2 linked regions of the Sporosarcina pasteurii genome follow. The protein of the gene in region 2 binds, or shares a complex with, the protein of the main gene of each other region. Links are inferred from orthologs where the notes say so. Each region holds a gene or a part of one and is shown on either strand. Other genes may lie near its edges. The genes, in order: mecA and AB1H92_RS15350.

The links.
Region 1: the proteins of AB1H92_RS15350 (region 2) and mecA are in contact, whole or in part, in a solved structure (PDB 3PXG), measured with the Bacillus subtilis proteins. The link is inferred for Sporosarcina pasteurii from one-to-one orthologs.

The regions. Positions count from the first base shown.
Region 1 is NZ_CP160452.1:2,300,248-2,308,754, forward strand. The notes cover bases 1-2,953. They hold mecA (adaptor protein MecA), read right to left. Parts: upstream 1,828-2,953; coding sequence 1,174-1,827; downstream 1-1,173. Other genes in these bases: AB1H92_RS10895 (competence protein CoiA), read right to left, coding at 1-323; AB1H92_RS10900 (hypothetical protein), read left to right, coding at 719-874; spxA (transcriptional regulator SpxA), read right to left, coding at 2,082-2,477; AB1H92_RS10915 (putative glycoside hydrolase), read right to left, coding at 2,895-2,953. Also shown: more of AB1H92_RS10915, read right to left, coding at 2,954-4,100; trpS (tryptophan--tRNA ligase), read left to right, coding at 4,620-5,606; fabF (beta-ketoacyl-ACP synthase II), read right to left, coding at 5,889-7,127; AB1H92_RS10930 (beta-ketoacyl-ACP synthase III), read right to left, coding at 7,183-8,115; AB1H92_RS10935 (YjzD family protein), read left to right, coding at 8,305-8,487. UniProt on the Bacillus subtilis protein: Enables the recognition and targeting of unfolded and aggregated proteins to the ClpC protease or to other proteins involved in proteolysis. Acts negatively in the development of competence by binding ComK and recruiting it to the ClpCP protease.
Region 2 is NZ_CP160452.1:3,143,695-3,152,283, forward strand. The notes cover bases 3,065-6,099. They hold AB1H92_RS15350 (ATP-dependent Clp protease ATP-binding subunit), read right to left. Parts: upstream 5,786-6,099; coding sequence 3,344-5,785; downstream 3,065-3,343. Other genes in these bases: radA (DNA repair protein RadA), read right to left, coding at 3,065-3,266; AB1H92_RS15355 (protein arginine kinase), read right to left, coding at 5,909-6,099. Outside these bases: ispD (2-C-methyl-D-erythritol 4-phosphate cytidylyltransferase), read right to left, coding at 1-619; AB1H92_RS15340 (PIN/TRAM domain-containing protein), read right to left, coding at 653-1,759; more of radA, read right to left, coding at 1,893-3,064; more of AB1H92_RS15355, read right to left, coding at 6,100-7,000; AB1H92_RS15360 (UvrB/UvrC motif-containing protein), read right to left, coding at 6,990-7,544; AB1H92_RS15365 (CtsR family transcriptional regulator), read right to left, coding at 7,582-8,049; AB1H92_RS15370 (hypothetical protein), read right to left, coding at 8,258-8,589. UniProt on the Bacillus subtilis protein: Competence gene repressor; required for cell growth at high temperature. Negative regulator of comK expression. May interact with MecA to negatively regulate comK.

The sequences.
Region 1 (8,507 bases), 850 kb from region 2 along the record:
GTAACCAATACATCTGGACGCTGGGCTAATTTTTTGAAATACGGCTCTAGTCGTACATCTAAATGTTTGATTTGCTGTAAGAATTCATATAACTGTTGCTTACCTAGTAGGTGTTCCGTTGATTCCCCTTCAGAAAACATAGATCGACATACACTGTCTTGCTGATGAGCAAAATGAGGAATAACGATATCACCCACTTTCAATAAAACTTTTTCATTACATTGCGGACAGAAAAAAACTTCTCGCTTACGCAACGCTCTTAATTCATTTCGCTTCATTGAACCTGTAAGCGTAAAATATTTTCCTTCGGTCATTTTGGCCATTAATATCACAACCACCCCCTCTTTTAGAATTATACAAAATTTATGAAAATGATACAAATGTTAACAGATAGTTGATCGAGTCAAGTTTTTATGGGTACTATTTTAAGCAGAGATTTTCTCTTCTAGGATAGTAAAGTATTCCGTTTTTAAAAATGCCAAACAAACTATGTTGATTTCCGTTCCGAGCGGACGCTTTCGGTGGGGCGTGCGGCGAGCCTCCTCGGTCGCTTCGCTCCACTGCGGGGTCTCACCTGTCACGCTAATCCCACCCGAGTCGCCGCTCTGCACTCCAATCAACAGAGATTCCTTATATATAAATTTTTATAAACGCAAATAACTATCAAGATTTTCTTTATAAATAACTTCGTTAACTCAAAATCCTAGGAGGCCTTTTAATGTATTATAAACTGGTTTTCCAGTTGCCTGATGTAAGAAAGTTGTTTCTTATCGTCTCTCCAGCACTATTTTTAAGCTTTTCTATGTATTTTTTAGGTGGTTTACTTTCAATCTGTATATCAAGTTTATTTTTATTCAATGTGCATACCAATTAACCGGAGTGGAAATCGGCGACTCCTGCGGGAACAGCGCGAGCCGAAGACCCTGGACTGAGCGGAGCGAGGGAAGCGGCTGAGGCCGTGCCCGCGGAAAGCGTCCGATTGGAACGGAGATTAATTGTGTTGCGGAACTTTTATTTATCCTCCGCAAAAGCTTTACTTATAACAGTAAGATATCTTTTCGCTTGTACTATTAATTTTTTTCAAAATAAAAAACGTAATGCGTGAAAAATCATTACGTTTTAAAGTGTTCTATTTTATTTTAATGTAGCTTACCTTTTGACAAGGTTAACTACTTAAAAATATTTTTCAATTTGCGAAAATACATCCGATTCAAAAATCACTTTACCATATTCTTGCAGAATATGAATTGTTATTTTATCCGGCTTAGCGAATTCGGAAAGAACGCTAAACATATTTGTTTTTTGTTTATTGTCCATTTCCTCAACGTCATACTTAACATGCAAATAATATTTAGATTCATATGCATATAATGACGTATGTGCTTCGTAGTCATGCATACGGCTAGTAATACTGATGACATCTTCGAAATCATTGAAGACAAAAGTATTTTCAAGCCAGTCATTCTCTTTATTTAACCCGTTTTTCAAAATATCTTCAATATCCTCAAAGGTTCCGTCATCTTGCTCTTGAAATAATTGACTGGGATCCTCATCGTAAAACGGAGATTCTATCATTTGACCATCGTTTGCCAGTGCACGGGTGACTGTTACTTCTATTCCATCGTTTTTTGCATGAACTTGAATCCAAAGTGGCCCTTCTACTGCAAATTCAGACTGCTCGTTTATTTCATCCATCATATCCCAAAACAGTTCTTCACTTTTCTCGCGATTATTCCAAACTTCTTCACGAGTAAATCCGCGTTCTTCTATGTCGACATATGATAGAAAAAACTTCACTGTATCCTCATTAATACGTTCTATTTCCATTCTAATCTCTCCCTCCCATTATAATTAGGATTTGTATCGGTTCCTGTTATATATGAATGTTGTAAACCTACAATGCCTTATTATTACTATATGACTGTTCCTCAAGTTTTGTAAGGGTTTCTATACAGATTCATATTTTAAATAGTTTACGTTATTGTAGATAACATTCATCAGTAAAGCAAGGGAAAGAGAAAAGCCGATAGGTATATGGCATTTTACAATGTCTCCCCTATCAGCTTTTTTATTTCATATCATTAGTTAACCATACGTCGTGCTTCTAGTAACTGGTAAGCCCTTACTTTTCGCGGGAGGAACCGTCGGATTTCATCTTCATTATATCCTACTTGAAGTCTCTTTTCATCTAGAATGATTGGTCTTCTTAAGAGACCCGGATGCTCCTGAATTAACTCATAAAGACGTTGTAGCGGTAAACTTTCAACATCTACGTTTAGTTTTTGGTAAATCTTTGAACGGGTTGAAATAATTTCATCTGTCCCATCCTCAGTCATACGCAGTATTTCTTTTATTTCATCGATATTCAAAGGTTCGGAGAAAATATTTCGTTCGGTATACGGAATTTCATGTTCCTCCAGCCATGCTTTTGCTTTTCGGCATGACGTACAGCTCGGTGATGTAAATAATGTTACCATCATACACTGACACTTCCTTTCAAATCGTTTTGTGTATTTTATCTTCAAATTAGAATTATTGTAAACTAAAACTTTCTATTACTAGTATACACAATTTCACCATCGATTAAAACAGTTTTTTTGAATAACTTTAAAAATAATATCATATCGACACATTTTCGCAATATAGTCGATTTCCTGTCACTTTTTCAATCAATTCTTTCTACTCTATCTGTTATACCCGTTCACACCAAAAATAAACATCAGTTTATTTAATTTCTCATATTCTCATTTAGTCTCCTTATATTGAAAAACAAATCTACTTACTAATAGAACGTTTCAAAAATGAAAAAGTTCCAAATTATATACCTTTACGCATTGGACATCACAATAAAATATAGCCCCCCACTTAAGTGTCGTTAAGTAAGGGACTATCTATCATGGTTTATAATTAACGCCTGTTGAATACGTATTTCCTGCATTCCAAAGAAGATACTCGTTAATTCCATTATCTTGGAGCGCTTTAATTTGCGCCTCCACTTCAGCTTTCCCGTATTTCAAGTAATTTCCAGAACCAAGCCAAGAAGCAGTAAAGTCTTGCAACCAAGGTCGTGATACAGGTTGATTCTCTAACTTTCCTAATACTTCGTTTTCAACCTTTGCATATTCGGCTACTAATTTATAAGGCTCCAAATCAGGTTTTGCAATTCCAAAATAAGAAGTCCAATGACTTGGATAAATCATCGAAGAAATAACGTCTACATTTTCCGAGATTTTCGAGAAGTTCTGCCCAATTCCTGGTGCTTCAGTCAACGTCGCTGCGTAGCCAAAAATATCCACAGACACCTCTACCCCATAAGGCTTCAACTGTTCACGCGCATAAGCAACAAAATCCGTGACAGCTTCAACACGTCTCTGTACAGGATCAAGTTCAGATTCTGCATAATCCCCGTAAGAATATTCTAATGACTCAAAGCGCTTTTCGAAACCTTCCGGGAATCGAACATAGTCAAACTGAATTTCTTGGAAGCCCATTTTCGCCGCCTCTATTGCAATTTCAACATTATAATCCCATACATCCTTCATAAACGGATTGACAAACGCTTCCTTGCGTCCATTTTTCCAAACAGTTTCACCTTCTGTAAATGAAAGATCCGGCCGCTTTTCTGCCAACACTGTATCTTTAAAGACGACGATACGACCAATTGGATAAATTTTCTTTTCTTCTAGTTCTTCTAATAATGCGCGCGGATTCTTAATATAAGATTTACCAATATCCATCGTTGCTAACGAAGAATCTCCCTCAGGAATATACGTTAAATTTCCAAAATCATCTTTAATATCAATGACCATTGCATTTAAATCCGTTGAATCAATTAAATCAACAAGATTTTGAAAACGTGCTCCCCCCGCTGAATGACCAGTTACGTATATGCCACGAACCGCATCAGGGTACTCAAACGTAAGACCCGAGTCATAGCGGAATAAAGTCGACGTTGCGATAATTCGTTTATCAATCTCTTCAAAACCATATGTACGTTCTGTAAAATCTGCCATCTTTTGATTTTTCTCAGCATATCCTATAGTAGGAATTGCTAACATACATGCGACTAGTAATATCGCGAACCAACTTTTTCTCTTCACTTCGACAACATCCTTTCTATTTCACCAGTTTAACAGGGAATTCGCACAAGATAAAGTGACTTTATGAACATTCTTTCTTGCATATCCATGAGTTTCGCATTATAATACAGTCAATTCAACATAAATGTATTTTCCTTAATTCACAAAAAATAAAAAGCATTGAAGGAAAGAGTAATTTTATAACGGCTGGACAGAGAGTCTGTGGTTGGTGCGAACAGGCAGCCTTATTAAATGAATTGGATTCCTGAGCTGAATAGATGAACACAGTTTTATTTGCACATCGTCAGTAGTCTGTTACGTTTCTCCGCGTTAAGGAGTTTGAGTGGCCGTTTCGGCAATTCGGGTGGTATCACGGTTGATCTAAAATCAGTCGTCCCTTTTTTAGGGATGACTGATTTTTTATTTTCAATAACGTTAATTTCATCATTGCTTTATAATTATAGGAAGCCAAACCGACTTTGTACAATTTCATATATCAAACGTTGTCGGTATCGGGAAATTTTTAAGGAGGAAATTCAAATGAAAACTATCTTTTCAGGTGTACAACCAACAGGTACAGTAACAATCGGAAACTATATCGGAGCATTTCGTCAATTTACAGAACTGCAGCATGAATACCATTGTAATTTCTGTATTGTAGACCAACATGCCATTACAGTTCGTCAAGATCCAAAAGAATTGCACCAAACCATTCGTTCACTTGCCGCTTTATATGTAGCTAGCGGGATTGATCCTGAAAAAGCAAATTTATTTATTCAATCCGAGGTGCCTGCACACGCGCAAGCCGCTTGGATTATGCAATGTATTTCGTATATTGGTGAATTGGAACGTATGACCCAATTTAAAGATAAATCCGAAGGGCAAGAAGGAGTTTCAGCTGCACTTCTAACGTATCCACCCTTAATGGCTGCAGATATTCTATTGTACAACACAGATATCGTACCGGTTGGTGATGATCAAACGCAACATTTAGAACTCACAAGAAACTTAGCAGAGCGTTTCAATAGTCGTTACGGTAACACATTGACGATTCCTGAAATTAGAGTCCCAAAAACAGGTGCACGAATTAAATCACTTCAAGAACCAACAAAGAAAATGAGTAAATCTGATCCGAATAAACGAGCAACGATTTCTTTACTTGATACACCGAAAGAAATCGAGAAAAAGATAAAAAGTGCGGTGACTGACTCAGAAGGCATCGTCAAATTTGATGAAGAAAATAAACCTGGCGTCTCAAACTTGCTTGCAATTGAGGCAGCAATGAGCGACCGAACGATTGATGAGGTCGTTGCGAAGTATGATGGTTTACGTTACGGCGACTTTAAAGCAGGTGTTGCAGAAGCAGTCATCAATCACTTAACACCTATCCAAGAAAATTATAACAACCTAATCGAATCCTCTAAATTAGATGACATCTTAGACGAAGGCGCGGAAAAAGCGAATAAAATTGCTTCAGCTACCCTGAAGAGAATGGAAGACGCAATGGGCCTCGGAAGGAAACGATAATAATCATCGTGACTGCCGATATTACTAAAATCGCAAAATCAGGGGTTCGTACAATGTAATATAGCACTGCATCCCATGTATGACCTAGTGTCCTATAGTTTAAATAAATAATAATTTGTGCGGTACTCATTACAAGTAATCCGTAACTAATTAAAAATATAAAAAATCTTGTCACGTATACCTTCCTTTATCTTTTAGTTAACTATATGTATGGACAATGTAAATTTAGACGAAAAAGGTGAACCACTACACATTGTAATGGTTCACCTTTTATTAGATTCATTAGATTTTCTTAAATACTAGTGATGCGTTATGACCGCCAAAACCTAGTGAATTACTCATTGCATATTCAATATCCATTTCGCGTGCCTCATTTGGTACATAGTCGAGGTCGCAATCTGGGTCTGGTGTGTTGTAGTTAATCGTCGGTGGCACAATTCCTTCTTTAAGTGCTTTTACAGTAAAGATTGCTTCGAGTCCACCTGCTGCACCTAATAAGTGTCCAGTCATCGATTTTGTTGAGCTGATTGCTAAGTTTTTAGCATGGTCGCCAAATACCGTTTTTGCCGCCTTCGTTTCAAACTCATCGTTATACGGCGTACTCGTTCCGTGTGCGTTAATATACCCTACTTGAGTAAGTTCCGCACCACTTTGCTCAAGCGCTTGTTTCATCGCTCTCGCAGCGCCTTCACCTTCAGGAGCTGGTGCAGTAATGTGATGCGCATCCCCTGTTGAGCCATACCCTACGATTTCCGCATAAATTTTCGCGCCTCGCTTCACAGCATGGTCATACTCTTCTAGGATAAGAATACCTGCTCCTTCACCAATAATGAAGCCATCACGGTCTGCATCGAATGGGCGTGATGCCGTTGATGGATTTGGATTTAATGATAGTGCTTTATTCGCACAAAAACCTGCGACAGCCATCGTTGTAATCGGTGCTTCAGCGCCGCCTGTTATCATGACATCCGCATCACCACGACGAATCACTTCAAATGCGTCTCCGATTGAATTTGTTCCTGATGCACACGCAGTTACCGAACAAGAGTTGATGCCTTTCGCGCCAAAATGGATAGATACTTGACCAGATGCCATATCTGGAATCATCATCGGAACGAAAAATGGACTTACTCTGCGATATCCTCTCTTTTGGAACATCTCAAATTGTTGTTCATGCGTTTCCATGCCGCCAATCCCGGAACCAATCCAGACACCGGTTTTTAAAGCAAGTTCTTCATCTAAATTTTCTAGACCTGCATCTTCCATTGCCATAATCGAAGCAGCAAGTGCATAATGCGTAAAGCGGTCCATTTTACGTGCTTCTTTTCTTTCAATATATTGTTCAATATCAAAGTTTTTAACTTCTGCAGCAACTTTCACTGGGAATTGTTCGCTATCAAGCCTTGTTAATAAACCAATCCCAGACTCTCCGCTAATGACGGATTTCCAAGATTCTTCTGCAGTATTTCCTACTGGTGATACTGCGCCAACTCCTGTTACAACTACACGTCGTACATTCATTTTTATACTTCCTTTCAATAAATATTGGACCATTTATTAGTATAGTCGATTTGCTTTATTTTCCCCATCTCATACACACAGCGCCCCAAGTTAAGCCTCCGCCAAACCCGACGAAAACTAAGACATCATCGTCTTTTATTTTTCCCTCGGCTAAATCATCGACAAGAGAAATAGGGATAGATGCTGCTGAAGTATTACCGTATTTCTGGATTGTTTTCGACATTTTTTCAATCGGTAATTCCAATCTCTCACGCGAAGCTTCCATAATTCGAATGTTTGCCTGATGAGGAATTAAATAATCTACATCTTCTTTTGAAAGTCCCGCTTTTTCAATTACATTTACAGCTGATTCTCCCATTTGACGAACAGCAAATTTAAATACCTCACGGCCATTCATGACAAGCTTATCATCTTGGTATAAATGCTTTCCACCCGAACCATCTGCGCCAAGTTCGAATGATAAGATTCCGCGGCCCTCACTGACTGCACCAACAATTGCTGCACCAGCTCCATCACCGAATAGGACGGCAGTATTACGGTCTTCCCAGTCTGTGATTTTCGATAGTTTTTCAACCCCAACAACAAGCACGTTTTGATACGTATTTGTCTCAATAAACTGTTTTGCTGTTACAAGACCATACATAAATCCGGCACATGCTGCCGAAAGATCCATTGCTGCTGCATTTTTCGCTCCGAGCTGTTCTTGTAACATCGTCGCAACGGATGGAAATGGACGATCTGGCGTAACAGTCGCAACTAGAATTAAATCAATCTCTTCCGCTGTAATACCAGCATCCTCAATCGCATTAACCGCTGCTTGATAGGCCATATGAGATGTATCCATGTCATCGTCAGCGATATGCCTTTCTTCAATTCCTGTCATCGTACGAATCCATTCATCCGAAGTATCCATACGCTTTTCTAAATCTTCATTTGTTAAAATATGTGGCGGCACAAATTTACCGACGCCTATTAGACCAGCGTTCATTCAATTTCCTCCGTTCATTATTATCTAATATTAGTACCTGGTAGTAATTATAAAAGATTTTAAGCAGATTTACAACAGACCGACACGATTTCGCCAAAATAATCGTATGTTTTATTGGATAATATGTTTCAGAAATGTACATGCTGTGATACAATCGTAAAGGAAATAGTTATGTAGGGGTGAAATCCGTTGAGATTTATTATGGCATTTGTGTGGTCATTTGTATTGGTCGCTTTATTGAACTATGTAGTTGGAGCGATTGCAAACGTTCCATTCGATTTTCAAGCTGGAGTGATGATTTCTCTAGTTATGGCAGTATTGGTTATTCTATTAGGTGAAGCAATTCCAAATCAGGAAGTTTCTGATAACTAATCGTGTTATTTTAAAGGCTA
Region 2 (8,589 bases):
CGTTGTCATATGTACCTTCCACAATACGAACAGGATGCCCAGTTCTTTCTACGAGCATCGATTCGTCCGTTCCGAGAAAGTCATCTGCTATCGCTTGGTCTGAGGCTTTTTTCAAGATTTCATATCGGAAAGCTTGGGGGGTTTGGACAATCCAGAGCGCGTCTCGATTGACTGTCTCTTCAACAATGCCTGTAGGCGCTAGTTTCATCGTATCTTTTGCCTTTACGCCCGTGATTGCCGCCCCATGTGCCGCGGCCTCTTGCACTAACGCATGAATGACTGCGCGGCGGATAAAAGGACGTGCTGCGTCATGAACTAGCACGACCCCATCCTCCAAATACGCCTCAAGACATGCCGCCACACTATATTGGCGTTCCGTTCCACCTTCGACAATTGCTTGAACTTTTGAAATGGCAAACTGTTTTAGATAAGACTCAATTTCTTGTTTTTCTTCATTTTTAACAGCTAAAATAATGCCCGCACATAAAGGATCTGCTTCGAATGCCTCTAATGTATGGATAAAAATCGGTTTTTCACCAAGTGTTAAGAAAAGTTTATTAACCCCTGCCCCCATCCGCTGTCCACTACCAGCGGCGGGTATCATCACTGTATACTCCAATAACCATCTTCCTTTACCAAACAAAAACTAACGTTAATTTGCTCTTACCGCTCTCCCATGTTTAGGTTTAGCGAAAATCATACGACCTGCGGATGTTTGTAGCACACTGGTAACGATTACGTCAATTGCATTGCCAATGTGCGTTTTCCCATCTTCTACGACAATCATTGTACCGTCATCTAAATAAGCGACGCCTTGATTTTGCTCTTTTCCATCCTTAATGACGACGACATGCATTTCTTCACCTGGAATTACGACTGGTTTCACTGCGTTCGCCAAATCATTGATGTTCAATACAGCAACACCGTGTAGTGCGGCAACTTTATTTAAATTAAAATCATTCGTAACGACGAGTCCTCCCATATCTTTTGCTAAATGAACGAGCTTCAAATCCACTTCAGCGACGTCAGCAAAATCCACATCGGTAATTAAAATACCTGGTCCGCCATCTGTTTGCAGTGCTTTCAGTACATCTAATCCCCTTCTACCTTTCGTTCTTTTCAATGTATCCGAGGAATCTGCGATATGTTGAAGTTCCGTTAAAATAAATTGTGGTACAACAAGTATCCCCTCAAGAAATCCCGTAGCAGAAATATCCGCAATACGGCCATCTATAATGACACTTGTATCTAATATTTTATACATTGTATCACGGGTTTTTCTAACTTGTGGCTCTTCAGCGTCTTTTTTCTTCGGACTATGCGTCCGTATAGATTGCATTGCATGAATAATTTCTTCGCGTTGTTTGAAGCCGACTTGAAAACCGAGGTACCCAAGAATTAAAAATAAAACGGTAGGTAAAACAGAAGAAATAACTGGAATTTCAATACTCCCAAGCCAAAAACTAACTAAAAAAGCAACACTTAACCCAATAATAAGACCGACCGTTCCAAATAGTAAATCAAAAATTGGAGCACCTAGCAATCGTTCTTCCATCCATTTAATGAAATTAACGACAGGTGTTGTAAGAAAAAGATTCAAGAGAAAAAATAATAATCCACCCACAATTGCAGCTACATATGGATTATTAATCAGCGGATTGGATGAAAATGAAAATAGATCAAATAATTGCGGTAAAAATAATACGCCAAGCGTACCTCCAATCAGCAAAAAGGATAGCTGAACGACTTTCCTTAACATGCACTTCACCTCCTTATTGTAATAATTATACATGTATTCCCTTAAAACAGCTTTCAATAACATACTTAACCACGATAACTAAAATGAGTGTAATGGGGGTGCAAGGTCGGTAAATACCTCCCTTGCAACTTTTTTATTGCGAGAACCCAACTTTTAACGCATCACTAACTGTTTCAACACCGATCACTTGAATCCCTTCCGGATAGTCCCATCCACCTAAATTGGAAGACGGAATAATTGCCCGCTCGAATCCAAGCTTCGCTGCCTCTTGCACACGTTGTTCAATTCTAGAAACACGGCGCACCTCTCCCGTTAGACCAACCTCTCCGATAAAGCAATCTGATAATCCAGCGGCAGAATCTCGATAACTAGAGACGATACTAACTAGGACGGCTAAATCGATAGCAGGTTCGTCTAATTTCACACCACCAGCAACTTTAATATAAGCATCTTGTGCTTGTAACAGCATGCCCATTCGTTTTTCAAGCACGGCCATTAATAGCGAAACCCGGTTTTGATCCAATCCTGTCGCCATCCGCTTTGGATAGTTAAAGCTTGAAGGCGTCACAAGTGCTTGGATTTCTACGAGAATCGGCCTCGTACCTTCCATAGATGCGACGACGGTTGAACCGGCACCACCTTGAGAACGCTCTCTTAAAAACAACTCGGATGGATTTAAAACTTCCTTTAGACCCGATTGCAACATTTCAAAAATAGCGATCTCATTCGTTGAACCAAATCTATTTTTCACACTTCGTAAAATACGATATGTATGATGACGTTCCCCTTCAAAGTATAAAACTGTATCTACCATATGTTCCAAAATACGTGGTCCAGCAATCTGTCCATCTTTTGTTACGTGACCCACTAAGAATATGGCAATGTTTTTGGTTTTCGCGATACGCATTAATTCCGCCGTACACTCTCTTACTTGTGTAATACTTCCCGGTGCGGACTTGACTTCAGGATGATGGATGGTTTGTATAGAATCTACAATCACAAACGCAGGGTTAATTTCATCGATTGTGTGATGAATTCTTTCTAGATCCGTTTCCGCATAAATAAACAATTCGTCCGAAAGAACCCCCAACCTTTCCGCGCGAAGCTTTGTTTGTCGAATGGATTCTTCTCCAGATATATACAATACACGATGATTCTGGTTGGCGAGAAGCGAGGAAACTTGAAGGAGCAAAGTAGATTTTCCAATTCCGGGGTCTCCTGCAGTTAACAACAGTGAACCTGGCACAATGCCACCGCCTAGCACTCGGTTTAACTCTCCTAATTCTGTTTCAACACGCGGTTCCTCAATCGTCTCAACTTGACTAATCGGCACTGCTTTTTGTTGAACTTCATCGGTATGTTGGAACGCACCACGTGGACCTTTTCGAACCACTTCCACTTCCTCGTTCATCGTGTTCCATTCCCCGCAACCCGGGCAACGTCCCATCCACCGAAGAGACTCGTACCCACAATCTTTACACATAAATTTTGTTTTTCTCTTTGACATGCTTTCCTCCATAGATGAAAAAGACAGTCCATTTCACTAATTTTCTTAATGAATGGACTATCTCAATCTCAAAAAAATTATTTTCCTACCGGCATTGCTGTCCGTACGATAAACTCTCCGTCTTCTACATCAACTGTCACTTTTCCGCCAGTTAATGCTGTGCCTTTTAACAGTTCCTCAGACAATCTATCTTCCACATGCTTTTGGATTGCTCTACGTAAAGGACGTGCACCGTAATCCGGGTCATACCCAATGTCAGATATTTTGTTTTGCGCTTCCTCTGTTAATTCGAGTTCAATATCTTGCTCTTTGAGACGCTTGGATAGCTCATTAGACATGAGGCTAACAATTTGACGTAAATGTTCTTTTTCAAGCGCGTGGAAAACAATCATTTCATCCACACGGTTTAAGAATTCAGGACGGAACGTTTTCTTCAACTCTTCTAGCATTGTTGATTTCATACCTTCATAGTCGTGGTCTGAATCTTGTAAATTAAACCCGACGTAACGATTCGTTTTTAACGCCGTTGCACCTACGTTTGAAGTCATAATGACAACCGTATTACGGAAATCTACCGTACGTCCTTTGGAATCAGTTAGTCTACCATCATCTAATACTTGAAGGAGCATATTGAAAACGTCTGGGTGTGCTTTTTCAATTTCATCAAGCAAGATAACAGAATAGGGTTTACGACGAACTTGTTCTGTTAATTGTCCGCCTTCCTCATGGCCTACGTATCCTGGTGGTGAACCAACAAGTCGAGACGTTGAGTGTTTTTCCATATACTCAGACATATCTACGCGAATCATTGCATTTTCATCGCCGAACATTGTTTCAGCTAAGGCACGCGCAAGTTCTGTTTTTCCAACCCCTGTTGGGCCTAGGAAAATAAATGAACCAATTGGTCGCTTCGGATCTTTCAGGCCTGCTCTCGCTCTGCGGATTGCCCGCGAAATCGCAGTGACCGCTTCCGATTGACCGATGACACGCTCATGTAAGGTTTGTTCCATGTTTAGTAGTTTCATCGATTCTGTTTCTGCAATTTTTGAAACTGGAATTCCAGTCCACATCGCAACAACCTCTGCAATATCATTTACAGTCACTTTCGATTCTGTTTTCCCTTGCTTCTCCTTCCAAGCCGCTTTTGTCGTATCAAGTTCTTCTTTCATTTTCTGTTCTTTATCACGGAAAGAAGCCGCTTTTTCAAACTCTTGGCTTTGGACTGCCGCATTTTTCTCAGAACGAATCGCTTCTAGTTGCGTTTCAAGGTTCTTTAGATTTGGTGGTGTTGTGTAAGAACGCAAACGTACTTTTGAGCCCGCTTCGTCAATTAAGTCAATCGCTTTATCCGGTAAAAATCTATCAGAAATATAGCGGTCTGCCATTTTCGCAGCAGCCTCTATTGCTTCATCCGTGATTTTCACACGGTGGTGTGCTTCATAACGATCACGTAAACCATTTAATATTTGAATAGACTCTTCTACGGACGGCTCGTCGACTTGAATCGGTTGGAAACGACGCTCAAGTGCCGCATCTTTTTCAATATACTTTCTATATTCATCTAACGTTGTTGCACCGATACATTGTAGTTCACCGCGTGCAAGCGAAGGCTTTAAGATGTTCGAGGCATCTATCGCACCCTCTGCGCCACCAGCGCCAATTAGCGTATGCAACTCATCAATGAATAAAATGACGTTGCCCGCTTGGCGAATTTCTTCCATCACTTTTTTCATTCTGTCTTCAAATTCTCCGCGGTATTTCGTACCCGCTACAACCGTTCCCATATCTAGCGTCATGACGCGCTTGTCGCGAAGAATTTCCGGAACTTCATTATTCACAACCTGCTGGGCCAACCCTTCTGCAATTGCAGTTTTACCTACACCAGGTTCTCCAATTAAAACAGGATTGTTTTTCGTACGACGTGCAAGCACTTCAATAACACGTGTAATTTCTTGGCTACGGCCAATGACTGGATCAAGCTGTCCTTCCCGAGCTACTTCCGTTAAATCACGCGCAAGTCCGTCTAACGTCGGTGTTGCAGCGGAATTCGTATTGTTAGAGGAATTACTTGATGAACTTTCATTGCTCCCTAGAAGTTGCAATACTTGTTGACGTGCTCTATTCAAACTTACCCCTGCGTTACTTAACACACGTGCAGCAATTCCTTCACCTTCGCGGATGAGTGCTAGTAAAATATGCTCCGTTCCAATATACGAATGCCCTAACTTTCGCGACTCATCTACTGAAAGCTCAATTACTTTTTTAGCACGTGGTGTGTAGTGAACAATTGGACCAACGTCTTTTGTGCCGGTCCCAACGAGTTTCTCAACGCCTTCCTCAATTGTCGTGAAACTTACTTCAATCGCTTCAAGCGCTTTGGCAGCAATGCCGCCACCTTCGCGAATCAGCCCAAGCAAGATATGTTCTGTGCCAATCGATTCGTGCTTCATGCGAATTGCCTCTTCTTGAGCAAGTTGTAACACTTTCTGTGCGCGTTGTGTAAATCGGTTAAACATCATAGTTATGTCCACTCCTTCTCTCTATATATAATCTATTCCACGGACGCTCATACGTAATCTAATAAAATCCTTTTTCACACATAGGATTGACTAATTTTTACCAAAGTATACAAACTAGAAAACTCAATCTTCTTTCGATTTTTTCGTTGATGGCAATGCACCATCAATGAGAAGACGTGCTCGGAATAATTTTGCTCGAAAAATATCGCGTTCCTCTTGTGTTAGCTCTGCGTTTGCGTATTGTTGGAGAAAACCCGGTTGCATAAAAATCATTAGCTCATTCATGATCGAAACATCTACGTCTTTAATGAGCCCAAGATCGACACCGAGTCGAACATCCGATAGACATTTCGCAGCTTCTCCAGTTGGCAGGAGCCTTGCATATACAAGCGTTCCGAGCGAACGATGCAATCGATCTTCGAGTGCCGTTCGTGATTTCTCTAAAAGATTTTTCCTCGCTTGACGCTCATGTGCGATTAACCGAGCAGTTACATTTCCTAACTCCTCTAAAATTTCCGCTTCTGTCTTGCCAAGTGTAACTTGATTTGACACTTGGTAAACATTCCCTAGCGCTTTACTGCCTTCCCCGTAACTCCCACGGACAACAATGCCGAGCCTTGTGATTGCTGGAATGATTCTTTTAATTTGCTTGGTTATCGTTAATGCTGGTAAATGCATCATGACAGAGGCGCGCACGCCAGTTCCAGTATTGGAAGGACAACTCGTTAAGTAACCAAATTGTTCATCAAAAGCATAAGGCAATTGCTTTTCTAACAAGTCATCCACGGCATCTGCCTGTTGATAAGCTTCTTCCAATTGCAATCCCGGGAAAATACATTGGATGCGAATATGATCTTCCTCATTCACCATAATGCTGACTGTTTCGTCTTCTGATAAAACTACAGCACCTTGACGTTCCGGATTGGTTAATTGCGGACTAATTAAATGTTTTTCCACTAACACTTCCCGGTCCAATTTTGAGAGATCGGACATTCTAATATAGGCATAACCTTTACCGTCAACTTCATCTAGTAATGCGCCGGCAGCCATTTTATCGACTGCTAATGCTTCATCCTCACTTGCAGCGATAGGAAAACGATACCCCCTTAAGTTTCGCGCTAATCTCACACGGGTTGCCATGACGATATCAGAATACTCTCCTTCACCCGTCATCCAGCCTGTGATCGCACTTTGCATAAACTTCTCAATCGACATTGTATGCTTCACCTCCATTGGAAAGGTGTTGTTGCAGCATTCTTGCCTCGTCGCGTAATTCGGCAGCTTCTTCAAACCGTTCCGCTTCTACCGCTTCTTGCATTTTTACTCTTACTTCTTCAATTTTTCTTTTAATCGCATATAATTCATTAAATGAAACAGGTATCTTACCTGTATGGGTTGTTTGCCCATTGTGCAACTTCCCAAACACATGCGGAAGTCGTTCTTTAAATGTTTCATAGCAAGTGGCACAACCGAACTTGCCGATGTCCAGAAAGTTTCCAAACGTTAATTTACAATCAGGACATTCCAGTTGATGGGCTGTCGTGCCTCGCCTTTTTGGTTGCGTTTGGAATGTATCGCCACCGCCAAACCAATGAGATAAAAATTGTTGAATAGATAAAGGTTCCTCATTTGGACTAAAATGAAACGCTTCTGATTGGAAAGCACATTTTTCGCATAGATGATGCTCAATCGACTCGCCCATATAGCCCTTCGTAATGACAACGGATGCGGGCCGTTCCTTACATTTTTCACAAATCATCTACATGCCACCTCACATTTGTAAAGTTGATTTTTCATTAAAACTCTTCATAAATAAGCGTCACGAGCATGGCATGTAAAACACGCGCTCTCAGTTCATCACGTTCAGGTAACGGAATTCGAATCGTCGCCCGATCAACTGCTGCCAATATAAGTTTCGACTCGCGATCTGTAATAACCTCTTCTTCTAACAGTCGATATACAATATCGAATGCCATTGTATGCGAAACACCATTTTGGAGACCTGCTAAAATATGTTCAATTAAGTCTTTACGGGTATTTGCTCGAACGCGAAAAATTCGGATATACCCGCCGCCGCCTCTTTTCGATTCAACTGCATAACCACGTTCAGCTGTAAAACGTGTATTAATCACGTAATTAATTTGTGAAGGGACACATTGAAATTTTTCTGCAACTTCACTTCTTTTGATTTCGATTACGCCGTCTTGTTCTTCTTCTATAATCGCCTTCAAATATCCTTCAATGATGTCAGAAATATTTCTCATTTCTTCACCTCTTTCATGCCAGGTGTCTTCATTGACTTTGACTATCTTTGACTTAATTGTACAGACGAATCACATGGTTCGCAATCGATACGCATTCATTTATTCGACTATGATAGTGTCGGCTTAAGCCATCATTATTTAATCATTTAATTATAGAAAAATGGACTTTCCTACTTAAATTAAGAAAGTCCATTCTATTTTTATACACTCATTCAGCTTCCACGCTTATATTTTTTAGTTCCTTCACTGGTAGGAAGAGTTCGCCCGTTTCTAGGTAGGTGATGGAAAGTTTATCGCCTTCCTGGATATAGATTGAATATGGGGCAACTTCAGAAGAGACCAGGAAACTTCTTCCGTCGTCCGCTAATATCGATACGAGTGTGAATTCGCCTACGCGCTCTTTGAATACACGCTGGACAGTAATCGCTGTTTTCCCTTCTTCTGCATTTGAACTGCCGTCCACGGAGCTGCCGCCACGTTGAAGTGCCGTTTTATATAGTTTTAACGCTTCGTTCGGCGTATTGCCGTATACTGAAACTT